3 regions of the Marivirga tractuosa DSM 4126 genome follow, and region 3 is predicted to be linked to each of the others. Evidence: riboswitches for the same ligand, from Rfam matches in the RefSeq annotation. Region 3 holds a riboswitch; each other region holds the start of a gene.

Region 1 (8,021 bases), 2.1 Mb from region 3:
AATTCTATAATGATATCTAAATCAGTATTATTTAGAATTTCATCTGCCTGATTGGTAAGGATTCCATTGGGTAATTCTAATTCTCTATTTTTATTAATATTTTTAACGGATATTTTTTCAATTGAAATCCCGTATTTTTCATTTTGCTGTAATGCCTTATAAACTCCTGAGCCTACAACTCCCAGTCCGAATAAGCCTGCTTTAAATTTCTTCATATAAAGTGTTGATTAAATGTTTTTCGATGAACTGTGATATCAAATTCCCTTCAATTAAAAATGCATCATGTCCTTTACTAGACTTAATGATTTCCAGTTTTGCAGAAGGAATATTGTCACTCATAAATTTTTGTTCCTCCACCGGAAAAAGATTGTCAGAATCGATTCCTATACATAAAGTTTTGGTTTTAATTGATCCTAAAACTTCTTTCAAATCATCTCCTTTGTTTTCTGCTATATTATGTGCATCCATCATTTTGGAAAGCACTTTATAACTATTAATACTAAACCTCCCATTGAATTTTTTACCCTGATATTTTAAATAAGAGGCAACTTTCCAGTCCCCTTGCTCTATTTTTCCATTTTGATTTGCCTCAAAATCATGATAACCCCTATAACTTAACATGGCTATACTACGTGCTAAAGAAAGTGCTTTTTGCTTTTCCTCCTCCTTTCCATTTTCTCCTAACTCAATAGCTTGCCTTTGCAATTCATTAAAGGCAATTCCCCAAGGAGAATGATTGGCATTGGAAGCTACTAAAATCTGTTTTTGAATCACTTCCGGCTCTAAAACAGACCATTCTAAAGCTTGCTGGCCACCTAAAGAACCACCAATCAAATAATCAATTTTGTAAATTCGGAGTGCTTCTCTTAAATCAATAAAAGCTTTCACCACATCCCTATTTTGTAAATTAGGAAATGAATCTCCATAGACTGTATTGGTTTCTGGGTTTAGTGAATCAGGCCCAGTGCTTCCATAACAGGAACCAAGCATATTAGCACAAATAACAGTATGCTTTTCTAAATCTATGAACCCACCATTTTCAAGGAAAAGGGAAGCCCACCAGTCCTTCACGGTGGCACTTCCTGTAAAAGCGTGGCAAACCCAAATCACTTCCCTATCATCAGAAATTTCACCTAAAACTTCATAATAAAGAGAAGCTCCTTTCAAAGTCTGCCCACTTTCTAATTGAAAATTCTTTGATAAATTATGCTGTGGCATAAGATTCCTCATGGATTTTTTGAAAAGACTGAGTAAAATCTGCAATGATATCATCAATGTGCTCAATGCCAACCGATACTCTCAATAAATTAGGAGAGATACCTGCTGACAATTGCTCTTCATCCGATAATTGCTGATGAGTGGTTGCAGAAGGCTGAATAATCAAAGTCTTAGCATCCCCAACATTTGCTAAATGGCTTACCAATTTCAAATTATCCACAAAGGCTTTGGTTTCTTCTTTATCTCCTTTAAGCGTAAAAGACAAAACTCCGCCATACCCATTATGCAAATATTTTTTAGCCAACTGATAATACTTACTACTTTCCAATCCTGGGTAGTTCACTTTTTCAACTAATGGATGTTTCTCTAACCAATAGGCTAATTTCAAAGCATTATCGACTGTTCTTTGTACCCTCAATGATAGTGTCTCCAAACCTTGGAGCAACAAGAAGCTATTAAATGGACTTAAAGCTGGGCCAAAATCTCTCAAGCCTTCAACTCTAGCTCTGATAGCATAAGCTATATTAGGTAGTCCCAATGGATTGCCCTCACCAAAAGTTTCCCAAAAATTCAACCCATGATAACCTTCTGAAGGCTCAGAAAACTGGGGGAATTTACCATTGCCCCAATTGTAATTACCAGCATCAGTAATTACTCCACCAACGGATGTTCCATGCCCACCAATCCACTTTGTAGCTGATTCTACTACAATATTAGCTCCATGCTCAATAGGTCTGAATAAATAACCACCAGCTCCAAAAGTATTGTCTACAATTAATGGAAGATCATATTTTTTGGCTAAAGCTGAAATAGCTTCAAAATCCGGAATGTTGAAGGTTGGGTTTCCAATGGTTTCTAAATAAATGGCTTTGGTATTTTCGTCTATCAAAGCTTCATAAGATTCTACTTCTTCATCTGGAGCAAACTTGACCTCAATGCCTAATCGCTTAAATGAAACCTTGAATTGATTGTACGTTCCGCCATATAAATACTTCGTTGAGATGAAATTATCTCCTGCTTCCAAAATATTATTGAGGGCAATAAACTGAGCAGCCTGACCTGAAGCAACGGAAACTGCCGCAACACCACCTTCTAATGCAGCAATTCTTTTTTCAAAAACATCATTGGTTGGGTTCATGATACGTGAATAGATATTGCCGAACTCCTTCAAGCCAAATAAGTTTGCTCCATGTTCTGAGTTATTAAAGGCATAACTGGTCGTTTGATAAATTGGAACTGCTCGTGAGTTGGTAGTTGGGTCAATTTCCTGGCCAGCGTGTAATTGTAAAGTTTCGAATTTTTGTGTAGTTGACATATTTTTAAAATTTAAGATGAATATATTTTTAGAATGAATATTTAAGTAATTGTGAGCCATTCAGGTTATCTGATTGAATCACTAAATTTTATTAAACAATTGATTTTTAGTGGATTAAAATTAATTCGAAAGGAATATTAAAACTGAAAAGGGTGTAATTTTCCCTTTAGATTATCGAAATAAATCCAAATAGAATTGAGTTGTTGATTAACAACAACAGCACATACACATTCGCATGTATGCAATGGAAATAATAGGATTAAGCTTAGAAGCTCTTTTTGTTGATTTTGAATTCTTAGCCGAGTTGGCTGACTTGACGAGCTCGCTAAAACCGAAGAAATGTATGTTGTTCATAATTATTAATTTATATTTCCCAAAATCGGGCAGGATTTGGCACCTTGATTCAGGTTGCCAGAGGGTCAACGAGCCTGTCTCTCACCTCTTCGTTATAAATTGATTACCGAAATAACACCTCAAATGTAGAAAAACCTTTTTGATTTTAACAAACCAAAAAGCAAATAAAAGTTATATATATTGAAATTATTTTTTAAACAGAATATTATATCAAATAAACGTACATCACCGCTTAATTATATGGCTTCTTTTTCCTTTTTCTTTTTATGCTGCAGTAAACCATTAACTATTAACCATTGCGCAACAATGTAGGTACTCATGATGGCAACACCAGAAAATGGAATGGTATGAGAGAATCTATTAATGGCTAATATAGAATCCGAAATTATAAATAAGGCGGCTCCTAACACTACCAACTGAAAACTCTCATCTGTAGTTTGTCCCTTCCTATACCAAGCAGCCAAGATCATTAGACACAAGACAATTCCATAAATAACCAAAGGAACTTGAATGACACTATCAACATAAGGCAAGGTTAAATAAGCCATAAGAAGAATATAAGCCAAAACGACAAAAGGAAATACTGACCATTTGATCTTCAACTTATCTTTATAAGTCGCTTTTTTATACGCTAAGATAAACACAACATGTGCAATCAAGAACGCACTTAATCCAGCAAAAAAGAACATAAAATGTTTAAAAGTGAAAAGCAACATTATATCGCCAATCCAGCTAAATGCCAATGCTAAAGTGACATAGCTCACCCATTTTTCATTTTTTAATTTATCTGATTTGTCCCAAAAGTAAATAAGAAGCGAAATCATCAACAGAGGCTTAGCAATTTGATGAAGAATATCAATTTCGAACGTCAAAGCTATAATTTCAACTATAGCCACGATCCAATAAAAATATAATTTGAGATTCATTTTATTCCGTTTATCGAAAAGTAGTTAATATTGGCCGATAAAAAAAGGGAATATTGCGAAAGTAACTGACTTGCAAATGCAAGGGATTAATAATTCTAATTACTTTTTCAGAAATTTCTTTAAAGACTTTTCAGAATCAACAGTAAGCAAAAGGTAATAATGACCTGCAGGTATATTTGATAAGTCTATTTTGTAGAGACCTGAATCTATTTTTTCATGAGTAACTTTCATCTTTGTACCGATGATGCTCATTACCTCTAATTTAATATTTGAAACCGACTTTATATCACTAATCTTTAAAAAGATGTGATCTTCAGCTGGATTAGGGTAAACATCTGCTTTATCCAGTATTTCAGCTACTTTAATGTCCTTAGCCACAATTTCTTTGTCTGCACTATTAGCCATTACTCCACTCATTTGAGTAAGCATAAAGAAAAAAATAGTCAATATGGATACAGCGTTTCTCATTCTTGGATTCTATACGTACAATGTTCGGTTAAAGTTTTTACTATTTTTACTACTTTTGCTACTTTTCTACGGTTCTAAAAGCCTTGCTTAGATTATTGATCATGGTAGATGGTGTCATATAATTCTCACCATACTCTTTAAGACTTATATCCCCAGCAACTCCATGCAAATATACTGCCAACTTTACCACTTTAAAAGGATTTTTTACTCTTGGCGAAATTCCAGCTATTATTCCACATAATAAATCTCCACTACCTCCTTTTGCCATCCCTGAATTTCCAGTAACATTGAAACTCACTTCTCCTTTTTCATTACAAACAGCAGTATGTTTCCCTTTTAAACCGACTACAACCTTATGATGCTTACAAAAGGACTTTAGTTGCACCAATGCCTCAAAATTATTAGAATAATTTCCAACTAACCTTTTAAACTCTCCATGATGAGGAGTTAAGATGGTTCCCTTAGGCAAAAGCTGTAATAATTCTCTGTTTTCAGCTAAAATGGTAATAGCATCTGCATCTAAAATTAGTTGCCCTCTATAATTCTTTAATACTTCTTCCAAAAGCATTTTTGTCTTATTGGCAAAACCAACAGCAGGGCCAAATACTAAAGAATCCTGCTTTTCATAATTTAAGAAGCTTCCTAAAACATATTCATTTTCGTCTTCCAATATCAAAGCCTCAGGAATTTGATTCTGAATGATATTGATACAATGCGGACAGGATTGAACTGATAATAAGCCAATTCCCGAATGCAGTGTACCCTTTGCTGCTAAAATTGCTGCCCCCATTTTAGCATGTCCTCCTGCTATTATAGCTGTCCTACCTCTGATCCCTTTATGGGCAATACTTTCCACTTTAAAAAGCTTTTTATCCTCCTCATTTAACTCGAAAATCGAATACTTGCTTATACAATTACTTATGAATTCAGATGAAAGTCCAATGTCTAGAATTTCAAATTCACCAATAAATTCTTGATTTTCAGCAATCATGAATGCAAGTTTTGGCACTTGAAAACTAAGTGTATAATCAGCTTTAAAAATTGTCTCTCCAGAACTAGGCTCATCAGCAAAAACTCCAGAAGGTATATCCACTGCTAATTTAATTCCGTATGCAGAATTTACTTTATCTACAAATGTGGCAATTTCGCCAGTAATTGGACGAGAAAGTCCTGAACCGAAGATTGCATCAATGAAAATGGTTTTATCTGCAGATTTTGAGAGATCAAAATCTCCTAATATTTCAACCTCCTGAATTGATTTCAATTTAGTTAAGTTTTGTTCGAAATCTTCTGACCCAGATTCACCCATGACTAAAACTACACTTACTTTATACCCATGATGTGAAAGTAGTCTAGCAATAGCCAATCCATCTCCACCATTATTCCCAGAACCAGCTAAAATGATTATCTCATGTTCATTAATAAACTTTTCACAAATCCAATTCACCACTTCTCTACTAGCTCTTTCCATTAAATCAATGCTGGCTATAGGCTCATTTTTGATAGTATATTGGTCTGCTTCCCGAATTTGTTTGACATTAAGAATCTTCATGAAAGTAAGATAAGGAAATTGGTTTTAATTACCAGAATTTAGGTATAGGTATTACTTTTCGCCAACTTACTGCATTTGTGGCTACAATACTTAACATTCTGCCAATCCTTTTTCCATTTTCTCCTCCAGCTAAATGGTCTTTTGCAAACGGGGCAAAGCTTAGAAGGCAGCTCACTTTTTTTAAGCATTTTTGACATAACAAAACCTAGCTCTACAATATTATTAAAACAATGAATCTAAAGATTGTTTATTGAATTTTTTCAATTTAGTTTGATTAAGCTTTTTCAAGACTTAGCCTGTCCCCGTCACCAATTAATGAAGGAAGTATGTCTTAACAAAACGAAATTGATTATCAATCTGTAACTAATTCGGAAACAAGCACGAAATTACTTTGTGAATGAAGCCTTTTCTTCTATTTTTGCAAAAACTTTAAACAGAGCATAATGAGCGTTTTAGTAAATAAAGATTCTAAAGTAATTGTACAAGGTTTCACAGGTTCAGAAGGAACATTCCATGCTGAGCAAATGATAGAATACGGCACCAATGTAGTAGGTGGTGTAACTCCTGGAAAAGGAGGTCAAAAACATTTAGACAGACCCGTTTTTAATACTGTTGAAGATGCTGTTAAAGAAGCTGGTGCAAATGTATCCATCATTTTTGTTCCACCTGCGTTTGCTGCAGACGCCATTATGGAGGCTGCCGATGCAGGAATCAAAGTTATCATTACTATCACAGAAGGAATTCCTGTGAAAGATATGATGAAAGCAAAAACTTATATTCAGGATAAAGATTTAACTTTAATTGGACCGAATTGCCCAGGGGTTATTACTCCAGGTGAGGCTAAAGTGGGTATCATGCCAGGTTTCGTTTTCAAGAAAGGTAAAATTGGTATTGTTTCTAAATCAGGAACTTTAACTTATGAAGCTGCTGACCAAATCGTAAAAGCTGGTTTAGGTATTTCTACTGCAATTGGTATTGGTGGTGATCCAATCATTGGAACTCCTACCAAAGAGGCAGTAAAAATGCTAATGGAAGATGATGAAACTGAGGCTATCGTCATGATAGGTGAAATTGGTGGAAATTATGAAGCGGAAGCTGCTCGGTGGATAAAAGAAAATGGCAATAAAAAACCTGTAGTTGGATTTATCGCTGGTAAAACTGCCCCAGCTGGAAGAAGAATGGGACATGCCGGTGCTATCATTGGTGGAAAAGACGATACAGCAGAAGCCAAAATGAAAATCATGGACGAATGTGGTATTTATGTAGTTCAGTCTCCAGCTGATATAGGAGAAACTATGAAAAAAGCATTATCTAAATAGAATATAGAGTCTAGATTCAAAATCCTAGAAGAATCATATACTTAGAGACTGTTTCAAAATTTGAGATATACTTTCATACAGTGTACATATAAGTTTTGGAACAGTCTTTTTTATTTTTAGCACAACAATGCAATAGAGTATGACCAATAATGACATCATAAAACGAATCCGCTACACTTTTAATTATAGTGATGATCAGATGATTGCCATTTTTGCGAGTGCAGATTATAAGGTAACCAGATCATTGATAACGGATTGGCTAAAAAACGATGAGCATGCAGAGTTCAAAGAAATTCATGATGATCAATTGGCTATATTTCTAAATGGCTTAATAAACGAGAAAAGAGGAAAAAGAGAAGGTGAACAACCTAAGCCCGAAAAGATCCTAGATAATAACACTATTCTTAAAAAGCTTAAAATCGCCCTTAAATTAAAAACGGAAGATATAACAGAGCTTTTTAAACTAGCCGGTAAACCTATTAGCCCACATGAGGTCACAGCATTTCTTAGAAACCCAAAACAATCTCAATATCGCCCATTTTTAGATCAATATTTGAGGAATTTTCTAAACGGTTTACAAATAAAATTCAGGGATCATAAAAAATCCTAATTAAACAAAAAAGGTGAACCAAACGCCCACCTCTTCTCATTAATCAATCTAAAAAAACACTAAACCACTATTTACTTAAAATCATCTACTGCATCACTTAAATCATACACTTTTGCATTAGGTAATAAGCTTTTGATTATACTAAAGCCTGCAGAGGAACGATACCCTCCTGCGCAATGTACCACTACTGGCTTTTGGATATCCACTTCTGCTGCTCTTTCCCTTAATTCTGGCAAAGGTATATTTTTAGCTGAATCAA
Region 2 (8,021 bases), 770 kb from region 3:
CGAAATGCTTTTCTGGATATCCTGCCACGCCAATACAAAAATCAGTTGGAGTAGCAGATTGTAATTCTTCGTCTATGTACCGACCATTGTTCATATCTACTACTTGTTCCATTAGATCTATCGCATAAGCATGTCCATTAGGATCTGGGACAAATTTATTTTCTGATTTGATGGGGTCCCCACGTAAAACCAGAACAGAATCTATTCCAAGGAAGTCGAGATCTATTAGAGCATTTTCTGTTTCCTCTTTGCTGAAGCCTCCGCAAATAATATGCGGTACTGTGTCGATATCAAATCTATTCTTAATGGCTGCACAAATCCCGACTGTTCCTGGACGCTTTCGAGTAGTTCTTTTTTCTAATAAACCGTTCCCTTTATCTCTGTATACATATTCTTCCCTATGATAAGTGACATCAATAAAAGGTGGCTTAAATTCCATCAGGGGTTCAATATTCTCAAATAGTGCTTTAATATTTTGCCCTTTCAATGGAGGTAATATCTCAAAAGAGAAGACGGTGCTTTTTGCGTTATTTATGTGTTCAGTTACTTTCATATTCTAGATTTTAGATTCAAGAACCTAGAGTCTAGACAAAGTCTATCATCTACAATCTAGGTTCTATGTTCTGCTTAATAATTCAAATTAGGCTTTAACCACCTCTCGATTTCCTTGTATTCTTGATTTTTTCGCTTGGCTATGTCTTCTACCTGATCTTTACCGATTTTGCCAAGACCAAAGTAGCGACTTTCAGGGTGACCGAAATAGAATCCGCTAACTGAGGCTGTTGGCAGCATGGCTAGGTTTTCAGTAAGCATGATGCCTGTGTTCTTTTCTACATCCAATAATTCAAATAAAGTAATCTTTTCAGTATGGTCAGGGCAACCAGGATAACCTGGAGCCGGTCTGATTCCTTTATATTGTTCTTTTATCAAGCTTTCGTTATCTAATGCCTCATCTTTAGCATAACCCCAGTATTCAGTTCTTACCTTTTTGTGCAAGAGTTCTGCAAATGCTTCTGCTAAGCGATCAGCTAATGCCTTTGCCATGATGCTGTTATAATCATCATGATCGGCTTCGTATTTTGCTGTCAATTTATCCAAGCCAATTCCAGTCGTCACGGCAAAACAGCCCATGTAATCGGTGTAATCTGCCTCAGATGGTGCTAGGAAGTCAGAAAAAGCATAATTCGGGTTCTTTTCACCTTTCTTATTTTGCTGACGTAGCGTATGGAATTCAGTAAGCTTTTGGGTTTTGTCTGTATCACCAAATACTTCTATACTATCATGATTTTTAGTGTGCGCAGGATAAAGTCCGAAGATAGCATTTGCTGTTAGTAGCTTTTGATCTATGATTTCTTGCAACATCTGTTGCGCATCAGCAAAAAGTTTTCTTGCTTCTTGCCCTTTTTCAGCATCATCCAAAATTTTAGGATAGCGGCCTTTCATTTCCCAGGTCTGGAAAAAAGGTGTCCAGTCAATGTATTCTGCTATTTCCTTTAAATCATAATCAAGCAAAACCTCACTTCCGATTTTTTGAGGAGCATGAGGTCGATGGTTATTCCAGTCAATTTGGTATTTATTAGCCCTTGCTTCTTCTATGCTTACATAATTTTTAGCTTCACCTCTTTTGCCATGGCCTGCTTTTGCTTCTGCATATTCTCTTTCGATTTCTTTATAAAATTCCTCTTTATCTTTTCCTAGTAGCTTACCAGCAACAGTTACAGAGCGAGAGGCATCATTCACATGAATCACTGGTCCACTATAATTCGGTTTGATTTTCACAGCTGTATGAATACGCGAGGTAGTAGCACCCCCAATCATCACCGGTGTTTTAAGTCCTCTTTTTTCCATTTCTTCTACGACATAAATCATCTCATCAAGGGAAGGTGTAATCAGTCCGCTTAAGCCAATGATATCGACTTGATTTTTTTCAGCTTCCTCCAAGATCTTTTGAAGGGGCACCATCACGCCTAAATCAATAATTTCATAGTTATTACAGGCCAAAACCACAGAAACGATGTTTTTGCCTATATCGTGGACATCGCCTTTGACGGTAGCCATTAATATTTTTCCTTTGCCAGATCGCTCTTGTACAGGTTCTTCCGCCCCCAAAGGCCCCCCAGCCCCCAAAGGGGGAGTGCTGAGTGCTTCTAAGATTTTTTTTAGGACAATATCTAACTGGGTTATTACTTCAGAATTGGTAAAGCGGATTACTTTATAGCCTTGTTCCTCTAGCCATTTTGTTCTTTCTTCATCATTGGCTTTATTTTCTGGTAATTGATGGATTAGTCCATCTATTTCAATTATTAGTTTTGCTTTTAAACAAATAAAATCAGTGATATAGCCTCCAATTATGTGTTGTCTTCTAAACTTATATCCTTCAAGCTGTTTTCCTTTTAACGCATCCCATAGGACTAATTCGGCATGAGTAGGATGATCATGCCTCATTTGTTTTGCAAAATCTTTCATCAAACCGTAAAGTATCGGGTCAGCAGTCTGCCAGTGCTGAGCACTATCAGCCCCCTTTGGGGGATAGGGGGCTTTTGGGCTGTTTTTTTTCTTTTCTGCTTCAATGTAAGGCAGTAAGATAGCCACAGCCTTCTTCATAACTCTAGCACTTTTCACCACTTGTGGTAGAAACATTTTCCCTGATCCAAATAGATCGCCCACTACATTCATGCCGTCCATTAATGGGCCTTCGATTACATCTAGAGGACGTTCGGCTTGGAGTCTGCTTTCTTCAGTATCCTCTTCTATATATTCTGTAATACCTTTAATTAAGGCATGTTCTAATCTTTTATTGACTGGTAAATTTCTCCATTCTTGAGTAGCCTTCTCTGCTTTCTCACCTGGCTTTATATTTTCAGCATAGGCCATTAATCTTTCCGTAGCGTCAGCTCTTTTATTGAAGAGCAAATCCTCTACGTAATCCAAAAGTTCTTTGTCTATTTCATCATAAACCTCCAACATTCCAGGATTGACTATGCCCATATCTAAACCTGCTTTAATGGCATGATAAAGAAAAGCAGAATGCATGGCTTCTCTGACGGTATTATTCCCACGAAAAGAAAAGGAAATATTGCTGACTCCACCACTGGTTTTGGCGTAAGGAAGATTTTCTTTTATCCACTGAACGGCATTGATGAAGTCAACAGCATAATTATTATGCTCTTCCATTCCCGTACCTATTGTCAGGATGTTCGGGTCAAAAATGATGTCCTCAGGAGGGAATTCTGCTTTATTCACTAATAGATCATAGCATCGTTTGCAGACTGCGATTTTTCTATCAAAAGTATCGGCTTGACCTGTTTCATCAAAAGCCATGACTACCACTGAGGCACCATAACTTTTAATCTTTTTGGCTTTGGCTATAAAATCTTCTTCACCTTCCTTTAAACTGATGGAGTTGACAATTCCTTTTCCTTGCAAGCATTTTAATCCTGCTTCAATTACTTCCCATTTGGAAGAATCAATCATGAAAGGAAGTCGTGCAATATCCGGTTCTGAGGAAATAAGATTTACAAAGTTAGGTAAAACTTTGACAGCATCAAGCATGCCGTCATCCATATTAATATCGATAATCTGTGCTCCACCTTCTACTTGATCAATGGCGATGTCTACAGCTTCTTCAAACTTTTCTTCACGGATTAGTCTTGCAAATTTCTTAGAGCCCGAAACATTGGTTCTTTCTCCTATATTCACAAAATTGATCTCTGGAGTAACCGATAAAGGCTCTAAGCCGCTTAATCGCATTATTTTCTTTTGTGCCGCAATTTTATGAGGCTGAGATTTGGCAGCATATTCTGCTATGGCCTTGATGTGTTCTGGTTGAGTACCGCAGCAGCCGCCTATGATGTTGACCAAGCCTTCATCAAAATAGCTTTTGATAATGCTGCTCATTTCTGAGGGACTTTCATCATATTCCCCAAATTCATTGGGCAATCCTGCATTTGGATGGCATGAAATGGCCACATCGGAAATTCTGGCCAATTGCTGCAAATACGTTTTGAGCTGATCAGCACCTAAAGCGCAGTTAAAGCCAACACTTAGCAAAGGGAAATGACGGATACTATTCCAGAATGCTCCAACTGTTTGTCCGGAAAGCGTTCTTCCACTCGCATCTGTTATAGTACCTGAAACCATCACAGGGATTTCGATACCTTTCTCTTCTTTTAGTTCTTGAATAGCCATCAATGCAGATTTACAATTCAAGGTATCAAAAACAGTTTCTACCAAAAATATATCTACTCCACCTACAGCCAATGCTTCCGCTTGTAGTTTATAGGCTATTTTTAATTCATCAAAAGAAGTGGCTCTGAATCCGGGACGATTTACATCAGGGGATAAAGAAGCAGTTTTATTGGTGGGACCAATTGAACCTGCTACAAACCTAGGTTTGTCAGCATATTCCTCAGTTACTTCTTTGGCAATTTTGGCTGATTGCTCATTTAGTTCCCAAACCAAATCCTGCATGTCATAATCTGCCATTGCAATAGTTGTCCCACTAAAAGTATTGGTTTCAATGATATCAGCACCGGCATCAAGATACGCTCTGTGTATATCTTTAATGATTTTAGGCTGGGTTAAGGACAATAAATCATTGTTGCCTTTCAAATCTGATGGATAATCCGCAAAACGATCTCCACGGTAATCGGCTTCTGTGAGTTTATAGTTCTGAATCATAGTGCCCATAGCACCATCCAATACTAAAATCCTGTCTTTTAAAATATCTTTTGAAAATCGACTCATTCTGAATAATTCTTTATTTGCATCCAGAAAGTGCCGTGAGAAAGGCTGTTTCTTATCTTCTTCCGAGCGTAAATCTCGAAATGGGAGTTAGCACCGTTTCCTTTTGCAAATGCATTGGAAGGGTTGCTAAGACTTCAAAGGGCCCATTCCCTCAGTCTTTCTGGATAAGTTTGTCAAAGTAAAGCATAAAAACCGAAATGGTAAAATGAAAGTTCAGGAATTTTGTTTTGACAAAAGAAAAATCATTTGTTCTCAGTAAGCCTCGTCATTAAGGTTGATTATTGATCTCAAACCGCTAGTAAAGTATTGAATAATGAATTTTTGCTTGCTGGTAAACTATAGAAGAAGCTAGCACAAGACTTCTTTTAGGATCCTCTTACAAATAGCTAGGATTTGCAGCTTTTCTGGAGTCACTTAGAGGGGTATATGTGCTTTTTATTAATTAAAAATTCATTTCTTTTTTTTGATAGATTGTATACTTTTATAGATAAATTTTTCAATCTGTAAAATGAGATTTTTAATAGCATTAAATATTATACTTTATAGTTTTTCTATGTCTGCTCAGGATCATTCAGCTGAGAAATATCTGTTGAAGTATTATGAACAAGAGGCTTTTGATAAAGTGGTAGAAAAAGCAGATTCTATCTTAGCAAACAACAATAAAGCAAACCTTTCAAGAATTTATCAAATAAAAGCGGATGCCCTTTATTTTTTGAATGATGTAGAAGCCTCATTGCAAAATTACTTGCTCACCATTGAGTACTTGGAGGAATTCCCAGTGGATACCGTTTATTTAATCGAAAGCTACAGTCATACGGGTTTTTGTTACAAATACCTGGGCAAGTTCACTGAAGCCATACCTTATTACGAGAAAGCTTTGCAGATTTGTCGGCAAGTCAACGATTCCTTGGAAATTGCCAACCAATTATCTCATTTGGGAGAAATTAAGGTTAAACTAAATGCATTTGCTCAAGCAAAAGCGTACTATGAAGAAGCCTATGAAATCAATTTTAATTTGAAGGATTCAATTGCTTTTGGCTATGATTTAGTCGATTTGGGAGATTTGAAATTTGCCATGAAGGAATATGATAAAGCCATTGAATATTACCAAAAAGGAATTTTGGTTCACGAAACGCGTGCTAATAATCATAATACGCATATTTTACGGATGGGTAAATTGAGTCATGCATTTTTACATGTGGGACAATCGGATAGTGCTATGTATTACATTAATCAAGCTTTAAATGAAGCTGAAAAACTAAATGATAGTCTGAGCATGGCTAAGCATTGGATTATAAAAGCTGAAATTTTAGCCTTTGAAAAGGATTTTGATTCAGCACTTTGGTATGGAAACAGTGCGAAAGACTATTTTCATGAGGATGGGTATAGCAGTTATAAAACAAATGGCAACATCACTTTAGCTGATATCTATATAGCACAGCGGAATTTAAGGAAAGCAAAAACTATATTAATAACGGAAAAGGAATTTCTAGAAGAAAATAAAAAATGGGATCGATTATTTGATATTTACACCAAATTGATCATGATTTCAGAGCAGGAAGGAAATTACAAAGCTGCTTTAGATTACTCAAAGAGCTTTAGGGTCTTAAATGACTCGATTTTGCAGAAAGATAAATTGCAGACTATTTTGTCGCTTGAAACTTCATTCAATACCAAGCAGAAAGAACAGGAGATAGAACTTCTTAAATCTCAAGAAAAATTAATTCAATTCAAATTAGCGCAAGAACGTAAAAATATCATTGTGTTAGGAGTTATGCTAATTTTGGTGGTCTTCATTGCTATATTCATTTATTTCTCAATCAGGAAGAAACATCAATTAGAGCGGGAATTACTCAGCGCACAAATCAATGAAATGCGCTCACAATTGAAAATGTTAATAGATAATAACAGTGCTGAGATTACCATCGATCAAGATGTATTTAACGAAAAATTAGATAACCCACTTTCAACTCGTGAAATTGAGGTTCTAACTTATGCATTAAGTGATTTGACCAATCAAGAAATTGCGGATAAAGTTTTCGTATCAGTGAACACCGTTAAATTCCATTTGAAAAATATTTATGAAAAGCTAGGCGTTTCGAATCGTAAGGAAGTTATAAAATTTGCTTTGTCTTCTTCCAAGTTAAATGAATGATTATCAAAGTGATGTATAAAACTACCCACCCGGGTAGTACTAAAACTACCCTTAAAGTATAGTATAATTCCTCGATAAAATTTAAACATTTGAACATAATTCAAATAAAAATAAATTTTATCATGAAATAGTTACAAGCACAGCATACCAACCAAAATGAATATAACAGCTTATTGAAGTTTGGTGAACTGGGCTTTTGAACTTTGACTATTCCATGTGGCAACTTTTAAACATTAATGTACACATGAAAAACTACCTACTTAAGATTATTTGCTTTTTGCTGATGAATTCAGCTATTGCACAGAACGAATTTATTACAACTTGGGAAACAAGCACGGTAAATGAAAGTATTACCATTCCTACTAATAACAATGCATCAAATAATTATGATGTTGATTGGGGAGATGGTACAGTAGAAACCGGAATATCAGGAAATGCCACCCACGAATATGCTACAGTTGGAATCCATACTGTTAAAATTTCTGGGGATTTTCAATATATCTTTTTTAACAATACAGGAGATAAAGAAAAAATACAAACCATTGAGCAATGGGGAAATATACAATGGACGACCATGACAAAGGCTTTCATGGGTTGTTCCAACCTTGATGTAGTAGCTACTGATGCTCCTGATTTGTCTGGGGTAACTAACCTTTCTTCTATGTTCCAAGCATCAGGTATTACAGCTGATCTGAATCATTGGGACGTCAGCACCATCACAAATACGCATCAAACCTTTGCACAAGCACAGAATTTCAATGGAAATATTACTTCTTGGGATGTAAGCAATGTCACTGATATGTCAGGCATGTTTGCTGAAGCTATAAGCTTTAATCAACCTATTGGGAGCTGGGATGTTAGCAGTGTAAGCAATATGCTAGCCATATTTAAGGAATCAAATTTTAACCAAGATATTTCTAATTGGAATGTCAGCGCTGTCGCCAATATGTCTCAAATGTTTTTTGATGCAAGAGAATTTAACCAACCTATTGGCAATTGGGATGTGAGTATGGTCACAGATATGAGGAGCATGTTTAATACAGCAAGTGATTTCAACCAGGATATTGGTAGCTGGGATGTTTCTAAGGTAACTGATATGGGCTTTATGTTTGATAATTGC
Region 3 (8,021 bases):
TCATCAGAATCTCCTCTTCAGCAAAATGATCGAAAACCCATCGCACCCTATCTTCTATGGAATAGTTTTCAAAATCAACTTGCGAAAATCCCTTGATACTGTCCATATCAATTTTCCTTTTTATGATGTACAAAAGAGGCGGTGATCTCATTCAACACCTCCATTTTCTTTTCAAAATCACCTTTTAAGCCTTTTCGGATTGTGGCCAGATTTTGTAGAATATCATCTGTATGATCGGGCAGCACTTCCTCTAATATTGCCCTTAGTCTTTTGGCAAAGGTGGGCGATTTCCCATTGGTGGAAATCCCGATTTTCAGATTGCCTTTTTTGACCGTGCTGCCCAAATAAAAATCACAGAGCTCGGGCGTATCGGCCACATTAACCAAAATTCCTTTTGCCTTGGCATCACGATAAATTTGCTGGTTCACCTCATAAAAATTAGTGGCGCCTATCACCAAATTAATGCCTTCCAAATCGCTTGGATCATATTCCTTTTCCACCAGCTCAATGGTGGAGCGAACCGCTGCTATCTCCCTGATCTCTTGCCTGATTTCTGGCGCCACTATTTTCACATTGGCTTCATGATCATTTTTCAATAAAGCCCCCAGTTTCTCCCAGCCCACATATCCTCCACCTATAACCAGCGTTTGAATTTTATCCAGCTTTAGAAAAACAGGGAATAAATGGTTTTCTTCAGATCTGTGTGACATGCTGCTGTAAACTTTTAATTGTGGTGAAATCATTTTGCTGTACTACCGATTCCCCTACTAAGATGATCCCAGGGGAAGCCACTTTTTGCTCGCTAATGGTCTGTGCTAAGTGCCCTACCGTTGTCCGGTACACTTTCGCATTAGCCAATGAACCATTGGAGACAATGGCTGCAGGCAGATCCGCTTTATCTTGCAATGCATAAGCCGTGCTGATGGCCGGAGCTTTTCTTAAACCCATGAGAAAAACGGCTGTAGCAGTAGTTTCGGCTACCTTAGCCACATCCTGCGATAATTCCCCGCTTTTGGTGGTAGCCGTCACCACCCAAAAGCTTTCATTCACGCCCCTTGTGGTTAAAGGCAAGCTGTACATTCCGGCTAAATTAATGCTGGAGATGCCGGGCACCACCTGAGTGTTAATCCCGAAACTTTCGGCATAATCAATTTCCTCTTTTCCTCTTGCGAAAATAAAAGGATCTCCTCCTTTCAATCTCACTACATGCCCATGACTAAACACATGCTCAATAATCAACTCATTGATTTCTTCCTGTTTATAGCTGTGTTTACCAGCTCGCTTTCCGACATAAATTTTTAATGCTTTTGATGGAGCATAATTTAATAATTCGGGATGCACCAAAGCATCATTTAATACCACATCTGCTTGTGCCAATGTTTTGATTCCTTTCACACTGATCAGATCCGGATCTCCCGGACCTGCTCCCACTAGACTTAATTTCTTTTCCATGATTATGCTTTATAAAAATGATTGATGACTGTTTTTTCTGTTGATGCTATGCCTCTCAAACTCTTGGCTTCTTCCAAAAATTGATGGGCAGATTTTAGATAGTGCTGTACAAATTCCTCGCTTGGCTTTTGTAATTTTATCTGGTAAACCAAATCGGCAAAGGAGCTTTCTAGCTTCACTTTTTCGGTCTCCACAAAATGCACATCAAAATCTGCTATGATGCCTGCTTGCGTATTGCACTGCACATCTTCCGCCAGCAATAGCGCTTTAGCCGTGGTGACAAGAACATTATAGCTATTGTACAATGCATGCTCTAGCTGATCTTCCTGCAATTGTTCGTAAGCATTCACCAATTTTTCCTCAGCTTCTTTGAAAATGGTGCTGACCAAATCAAAACTGGCTCCGGCACATTCGCCCAAGCCTATTTCGGGCGTGAATTCTTGATCTCTGTTCCAGTCGATATAGTCCTCATCTTTGATATCAGTCAGATCACCCAAATGCTTTAGCAAATCGTAGAAGTACTTCTTCTCTTTCGTTCTGAAATAATCTGGATAAAAAGCACCCTTAGCATTAGCTTCATAATCATTTAGCAAAATCCTAAAGGCTTCCGGAATTCTTTTGGTCGGCAGTTTGATGACCTTTTCTGCAGCCAAGCCAGTCCCATCTGCACGCAATCCACCGCCCAAAACCACTTGCATGGCGGGCACTACTTTTCCCTTGTTTTTGATGGAACTTCCATGAAGACCAATACCGGCAATCATGTGTTGACCACAAGCATTCATACATCCGCTGATCTTGGTATCGATCAGTTTGCTATGCGCCAGATGTGGGAATTCCTGCAATAAGAATTTTTCCAAAACATCCGCCAAAGCGGTACTGTTGGTCACACCCAGATTACAAGTATCCGTTCCCGGGCAAGCCGTGATATCCGCAAAGCTTTCTGCTCCGGATTGATTTAAGCCCAGTTCACCTAATTTTTCGAATAAAACCGGCAAGGCATTTTTTCGGACAAAGCGAATGACCAAGCCCTGGTATACACTGATGACCAAATCACCGCCAACATATTCATCAATGATATCGGCTAATTTTTTGGCAGTCTCATGATCGATATCGCCCAAAGGCGCTTTTACCAACACCCCAAAGTAACCTTGCTGCTTTTGCTCAAAAACATTGGAATCCAACCATTGCTGGTAGGCCCATTGATCTTGCACATCATAGCTAGAATAGATTTTTTGAGGCTTAGCTTCCTTTACTTTTGAAGGTTTTAAATCCAATGGCTTAGGATGTAAAACTTTCTCTTCCTCCTCTACCAATCTCCTGAATTCATCCAATCCAATCTTCTTGATAAGGAATTTCAAACGGGCCTTCATTCTTTTCTCACGCTCACCAAATCGATCAAAAACTCTTAATGCTGCTTCCAGGAAGGTGATCAATCTATTTTCAGGAAGAAATTCAAAGAACTCTTGAGCCAGAATAGTTTGTGCGCCTAATCCGCCTCCCACTAAAACCCGAAATCCTTTTTCTTCTTCTTTTCCATTTTTTCTCAGAACCGGGATAAATCCAAAATCATGGATGAAAGCAAAAGCCGTATCCTTCTCACTGGATGAAAAAGCAATCTTAATTTTTCTACCCATTTCCTGGCAAATCGGGTTTCTAAGGAAAAACCGGAAGACCGCATCCAGATAAGGCGTGACATCAAAGGGCTCATGCGGATCAATGCCTGCCTTATGACTGGCGGTGATGTTCCGAACCGTATTTCCACAAGCTTCTCTGGCGGTTAAACCGGAAGCTTCCAAAGCTGTCCAAATGGCTGGTGAATCATCCAGTTTCACATAATGAAATTGGATGTTTTGCCTTGTAGTCAAATGTAAATTTCCTGTTGCATATTGATTCGATAGATCAGCCACCACTCGCAATTGATCAGTTGTGATTCTACCTGCAGGAATTTTCAATCGGAACATCTGCACGCCCTGTTGTCTTTGTCCGTAAACCCCACGCGTTAATCGGTAGGCTTTAAATTTCTCTTCATCAATTTGCCCGGATCGGAAGAGTTCAATTTTATTTTTAAGCTCAGCTATGTCTTTTTTTGCTGGCTTCGGTAATGCTAAATTTTCAGTTACTTGTGTCATAATTTTAATTTTTTGGGTAAAAAAAATGCCTCTTGCGGATTTATCTGCAAGAGGCACTATAATTTGGGTATAGCGATATCATGCAGCATCCGGAGGAGCCTTGCAACACATCATAAAACAGATCTTATTTTCTATTCTTAATTCCATTATTTTGAAGCTTTTAGTGCTTGTTCAATATCTTCAATTATATCATTCACATTTTCCAAACCGACCGATAAGCGGATTAAGCCATCTGCAATTCCTACCCTATGCCTTTCCTCCTCGCTTAGTTTGCTGTGAGTGGTCGTGGCAGGATGCGTCACAATGGATCGGGTATCCCCTAAGTTGGAAGTAACCGAAAGCATACTCAGGTTATTCACAAATTTGCTACATCGTTCGCCTCCTCCTTTGACTATAAAAGTGAGAATACCGCCTCCTTTAAGCATCTGTTTTTGGGCTAAATCAAACTGAGGGTGCGATTTCAAGAAGGGGTATTTCACGCTTTCCAATTCAGTATGTCCCTCCAAATATTCTGCAATTTTAAAGGCACTTTCGCAATGTCTGTCCATGCGCACAGCCAAGGTTTCCAGACTTCTGGATAGCACCCAGGCATTAAAAGGCGAAATGGCTGGGCCTGTGTGTCGACTGAAAAAGCGCACATCTTTAATCAATTCTTTGGAGCCGAGGATCAAGCCGCCTAAAACCCTTCCCTGTCCATCAATAAATTTGGTGGCGCTATGGGAAACAATATGCGCACCCCATTTGGCTGGCTGTTGTAAATAGGGAGTGGCAAAGCAGTTATCCACCACCAAAATCAAATTATGTGCTTCCGCCAATTTTCCTAGCCACTCCAAATCAATGATTTCCAAACCTGGATTGGAGGGTGTTTCCACAAAAATCATTTTGGTTTCAGGCTTAATCAGGCTCTCCCATTCATGCGTCCTGCTGATATCAGCATAAGTATGAGAGATTCCCCATTTCGGGAAAATCTGCGTCAATAATTGGTGGGTAGAACCAAATAATGATCTTGCCGCCAAAATATGATCGCCTTGCTGGAGCAGTGCTGCCATACTTCCAAACATAGCCGCCATTCCAGTTGCCGTGGCAAAACCATCCTCCAAGCCTTCTAAACGAGTCATTTTATCAATTAGCTCCGAACTATTAGGGTTAGAAAAACGGGAATAAATATTGCCTTCTTCCTCATCATTGAATAATGCTTTGGCTTGTTCTGCATTTTCAAAAGTGAATGATGAAGTTAGATAAAGCGGCACAGCATGTTCTCTGTTGCCACTTTGGGCAGCTTGGGTACGGATAGCCTGGGTTTCGAAATGTTGAGACATAAATATATTGATTATAGTTTTCCTGCTAGAGGAAATTAAATTTGACAAAAATTGAGTTGGATTAGCTTTATAGGTGCGTACGGGAATCGCAAGGATTACAATCCTGTACAAATTCTAGCTGTTCCCCAAAAGCTTAAATTGGAAATCAACAACAGCAGTTGCTACAACAGCAAATGCTAATTTGATTATTGGATTTAGAAATAGACATGTATTCCAATGATTGATCGTGTAAATCAATTTGGAGATTGTGCGAAATGTAAATTTTCAGTTTGTTCATTGTTTTACCGTTTTATATTTCCCTTCATTGGGCAGGAATTGGCACCTTTCCAAATTGCTTGGGGGTTGCCAGAGGGTCAACGAGCCTGTTCTCTCACCTCATCTATATAAATCGGTCGAAACCGATATGATGGCTCAAATATAGAAACTTGATTTTGACTTAACCAAATTTGGAGTACAATATTTTTACGGAAGCGCTGTTTTTATTTTTGTAAGTAATTAAAAAACAGCCTTCTAACATGCTGATGTAGCTATAATTACAGCACGAAATGGGGAAGTCACGCTAGTTGGGTAATCAAGGAAATACTTCAAAGTAGCTCGATTGGAAATTCATTTTTTCTATTTTTACAATTCCATAAATCGATCTATGCCATGGTATTCAAGTTAAAGAGCATTTTATGAGACATATATTTTTAAGCATTCTACTTTTTTTAATAGCTAACTTCTCATTTGGTCAAACATTACCTGAGAAAATTAGTGAAACTGATTTCACAATAGGTAAGATCGTTAGTATCAATTCAAAAATTTTGAATGAAAACAGAACCCTAAATATTTACCTACCTTCAAATTATGAAGCTGATAGTTCAAAAAAATATCCCGTGATTTACTTGCTGGATGGCTCTAGAGATGAAGATTTTATTCATATTTCAGGACTTGTTCAATTTGGATCTTTTCCCTGGATCAATATGATACCAGAATCCATAGTGGTCGGTATTGCAAATATTGATAGAAAAAGAGATTTCACATATCCTTCTGAAAATAAACTAGACCAAAAAGAATTCCCCACCTCTGGAAAATCGGGAAAATTCATAAGCTTTTTGGAAAAGGAACTTCAACCATTTATTGACTCAGTCTATCGGACAAAATCAAGTAAAACGATAATTGGACAATCTTTAGGGGGACTATTAGCCACTGAAATATTATTTGAAAAACCTGAACTTTTCGATAACTACATTATTGTCAGTCCGAGTTTATGGTGGGATAATGAAAATCTTTTGGAAAGAGATCCAAAATCCTACGGTTCCAAAAAATCAATCTATGTGGCAGTAGGAAAGGAAGGTGAAGTAATGGAACGTACTGCCAAAGAATTATTTGAAAAATTATTGAAAAACAAAAATCAGAACTCGCAGTTGTACTTCAATTTTTTAGAAGGCAAATCTCATGGTGATGCACTACACATTGCAGTATACAATGCGTTTGAAAAAATATTTGAATCGAAAAATGAGTAAAAAAAGGTACGGAATATTTTTTCAGAAGCATTGGCTGGCAACATGCTAATCAGCTACTTACAACACGAGCAGTGAAGCTCTGGCAGCCAAGGCATTCTCCTTACAAAAGGAAAAAGTTAAACAGCCGCAGCCGCCTGTAACAATAACCCACAAATATAAGCTGCATAAGTACCTAGCGCATACCCTAAAACTGCCAAAAGCACTCCAACCGGAGCTAGGCTGGGATGAAAAGCACCTGCAACTATTGGAGCTGAAGCCGCACCGCCAACATTAGCTTGACTCCCGACAGCCACAAAGAAATACGGTGCTTTGATGATTTTGGCTACTCCCAGTAAAACGATGACATGAACTGCCATCCAAATCAAACCTACCATAAAGAAACCAGGATTATCGAATATGGCGGTTACATCCATTAGCATTCCGATAGAAGCTACCAAAATATAAATCATAACGCTTCCCAGACGGGAAGCACCTACGCCTTCGAATTTTCGGGCTTTGGTAAATGATAGCCCTAAGCCAATGGTAGTGGCAATTACGACCAACCAAAAGAAAGAGGAAGTCAAACTGAATTTATCTAATTGAGGAGCTACTTCACCTATCCAAGGAGCAATGATATCAGCTCCGAAATGTGCTATACCCGTTGCTCCAAAGCCAATAGCTAAAACAGTCATTACTTCTGGCAGAGTTGGAATTTTCATAATAGAAGCCTGGTACTTTTCAATTCCGTTTTTCACCTCCTCTATGGAAGAAGCATCAGCTTTTAATCTTTTGTCAAGTTTTTTAGAAATTCCGACTCCATAAAGTAAAAATGCCATCCAGATATTGGCTACAATCACATCCACGGTGATCATGGTAGCGAATAAATCTTCACTGGCTCCGAAAGTTTCAAACATCGCGGCTTGATTGGCTCCTCCACCTATCCAACTTCCGGCTATGGTGGCCATTCCTCTCCAGACAGCATCAGGACCAACGCCCCCAACAATGTCAGGTGCAAAAGAAGAAACAATTAAAATGGACAGCGGGCCTCCAATGACAATCCCAACAGTACCTGCGAAAAACATAATGATGGCTTTCTTCCCCAATCTTCCAATGGCTTTTAAATCAATACTAATGGTCAATAACACTAAAGCACTGGGCAATAAATAGCGAGAAGACATATAGTAAAGATTGGATTCATCTCCTGAAATGATGCCAAATGTGTTAAATAAAGATGGAATGAAATAGCATAGTAAAACGGAGGGTACAAATCGGTAGAATTTCTGCCAGCCTGATTTTTTGCTAGAAGCGGTGATAAAAATGGCTGCCAATATTAACATTAACAGGCCTAAAACTACGGCATCATTGGTGATTAAAGGTTTCTCCATTATTTATAATGTTCTTTCAAAATTTCTACAAATTCACTTAAAATCATGGCAGTAGCACCCCAAACAACCTTTTCTTCTATATCAAAGAAAGGGGCTTTTAATCTAATTTCTTGGGCTACTGTCAGTTCTTTCTCCTGTAAAGTTTGGGGATGGATTAAATGCTGCACTTCAGCTTTAAAAATATGCTCAACTTCACGAGGGTCTTTAATAAATTCGGGCTTTCGATCTAAAATACTGACCACTGGCTTCACT

The links. A riboswitch is a leader RNA that binds a small molecule or an ion and turns the genes downstream of it on or off. The one in region 3 is predicted to bind S-adenosylmethionine.
Region 1: it holds a riboswitch for S-adenosylmethionine, as region 3 does, so the genes downstream of both, FTRAC_RS05745 (O-acetylhomoserine aminocarboxypropyltransferase/cysteine synthase family protein) here and FTRAC_RS14925 (trans-sulfuration enzyme family protein) in region 3, are expected to answer to the same signal.
Region 2: it holds a riboswitch for S-adenosylmethionine, as region 3 does, so the genes downstream of both, metH (methionine synthase) here and FTRAC_RS14925 (trans-sulfuration enzyme family protein) in region 3, are expected to answer to the same signal.

Annotation. Positions count from the first base shown of each region.
Region 1 covers NC_014759.1:1,409,063-1,417,083, forward strand. The annotation lists gene FTRAC_RS05735 (homoserine dehydrogenase) at 1-215, opposite strand, end outside; gene FTRAC_RS05740 (homoserine O-acetyltransferase family protein) at 202-1,230, opposite strand; gene FTRAC_RS05745 (O-acetylhomoserine aminocarboxypropyltransferase/cysteine synthase family protein) at 1,205-2,533, opposite strand; SAM riboswitch class I at 2,895-2,988, opposite strand; gene FTRAC_RS05750 (lysoplasmalogenase) at 3,124-3,813, opposite strand; gene FTRAC_RS05755 (T9SS type A sorting domain-containing protein) at 3,913-4,281, opposite strand; gene FTRAC_RS05760 (bifunctional ADP-dependent NAD(P)H-hydrate dehydratase/NAD(P)H-hydrate epimerase) at 4,340-5,833, opposite strand; gene FTRAC_RS19565 (DUF2256 domain-containing protein) at 5,872-6,030, opposite strand; gene sucD (succinate--CoA ligase subunit alpha) at 6,277-7,152, shown strand; gene FTRAC_RS05770 (YehS family protein) at 7,292-7,762, shown strand; gene FTRAC_RS05775 (MBL fold metallo-hydrolase) at 7,834-8,021, opposite strand, start outside.
Region 2 covers NC_014759.1:4,291,465-4,299,485, forward strand. The annotation lists gene metF (methylenetetrahydrofolate reductase [NAD(P)H]) at 1-553, opposite strand, end outside; gene metH (methionine synthase) at 628-4,746, opposite strand; SAM riboswitch class I at 4,796-4,917, opposite strand; gene FTRAC_RS18125 (tetratricopeptide repeat protein) at 5,255-6,901, shown strand; gene FTRAC_RS19515 (BspA family leucine-rich repeat surface protein) at 7,146-8,021, shown strand, end outside.
Region 3 covers NC_014759.1:3,518,260-3,526,280, reverse strand. The annotation lists gene FTRAC_RS14945 (phosphoadenylyl-sulfate reductase) at 1-106, opposite strand, end outside; gene FTRAC_RS14940 (precorrin-2 dehydrogenase/sirohydrochlorin ferrochelatase family protein) at 108-710, opposite strand; gene cobA (uroporphyrinogen-III C-methyltransferase) at 694-1,452, opposite strand; gene FTRAC_RS14930 (HEPN domain-containing protein) at 1,455-3,581, opposite strand; gene FTRAC_RS14925 (trans-sulfuration enzyme family protein) at 3,728-4,900, opposite strand; SAM riboswitch class I at 5,187-5,290, opposite strand; gene FTRAC_RS14920 (alpha/beta hydrolase) at 5,575-6,405, shown strand; gene FTRAC_RS14915 (DUF819 family protein) at 6,522-7,769, opposite strand; gene FTRAC_RS14910 (NUDIX hydrolase) at 7,769-8,021, opposite strand, start outside.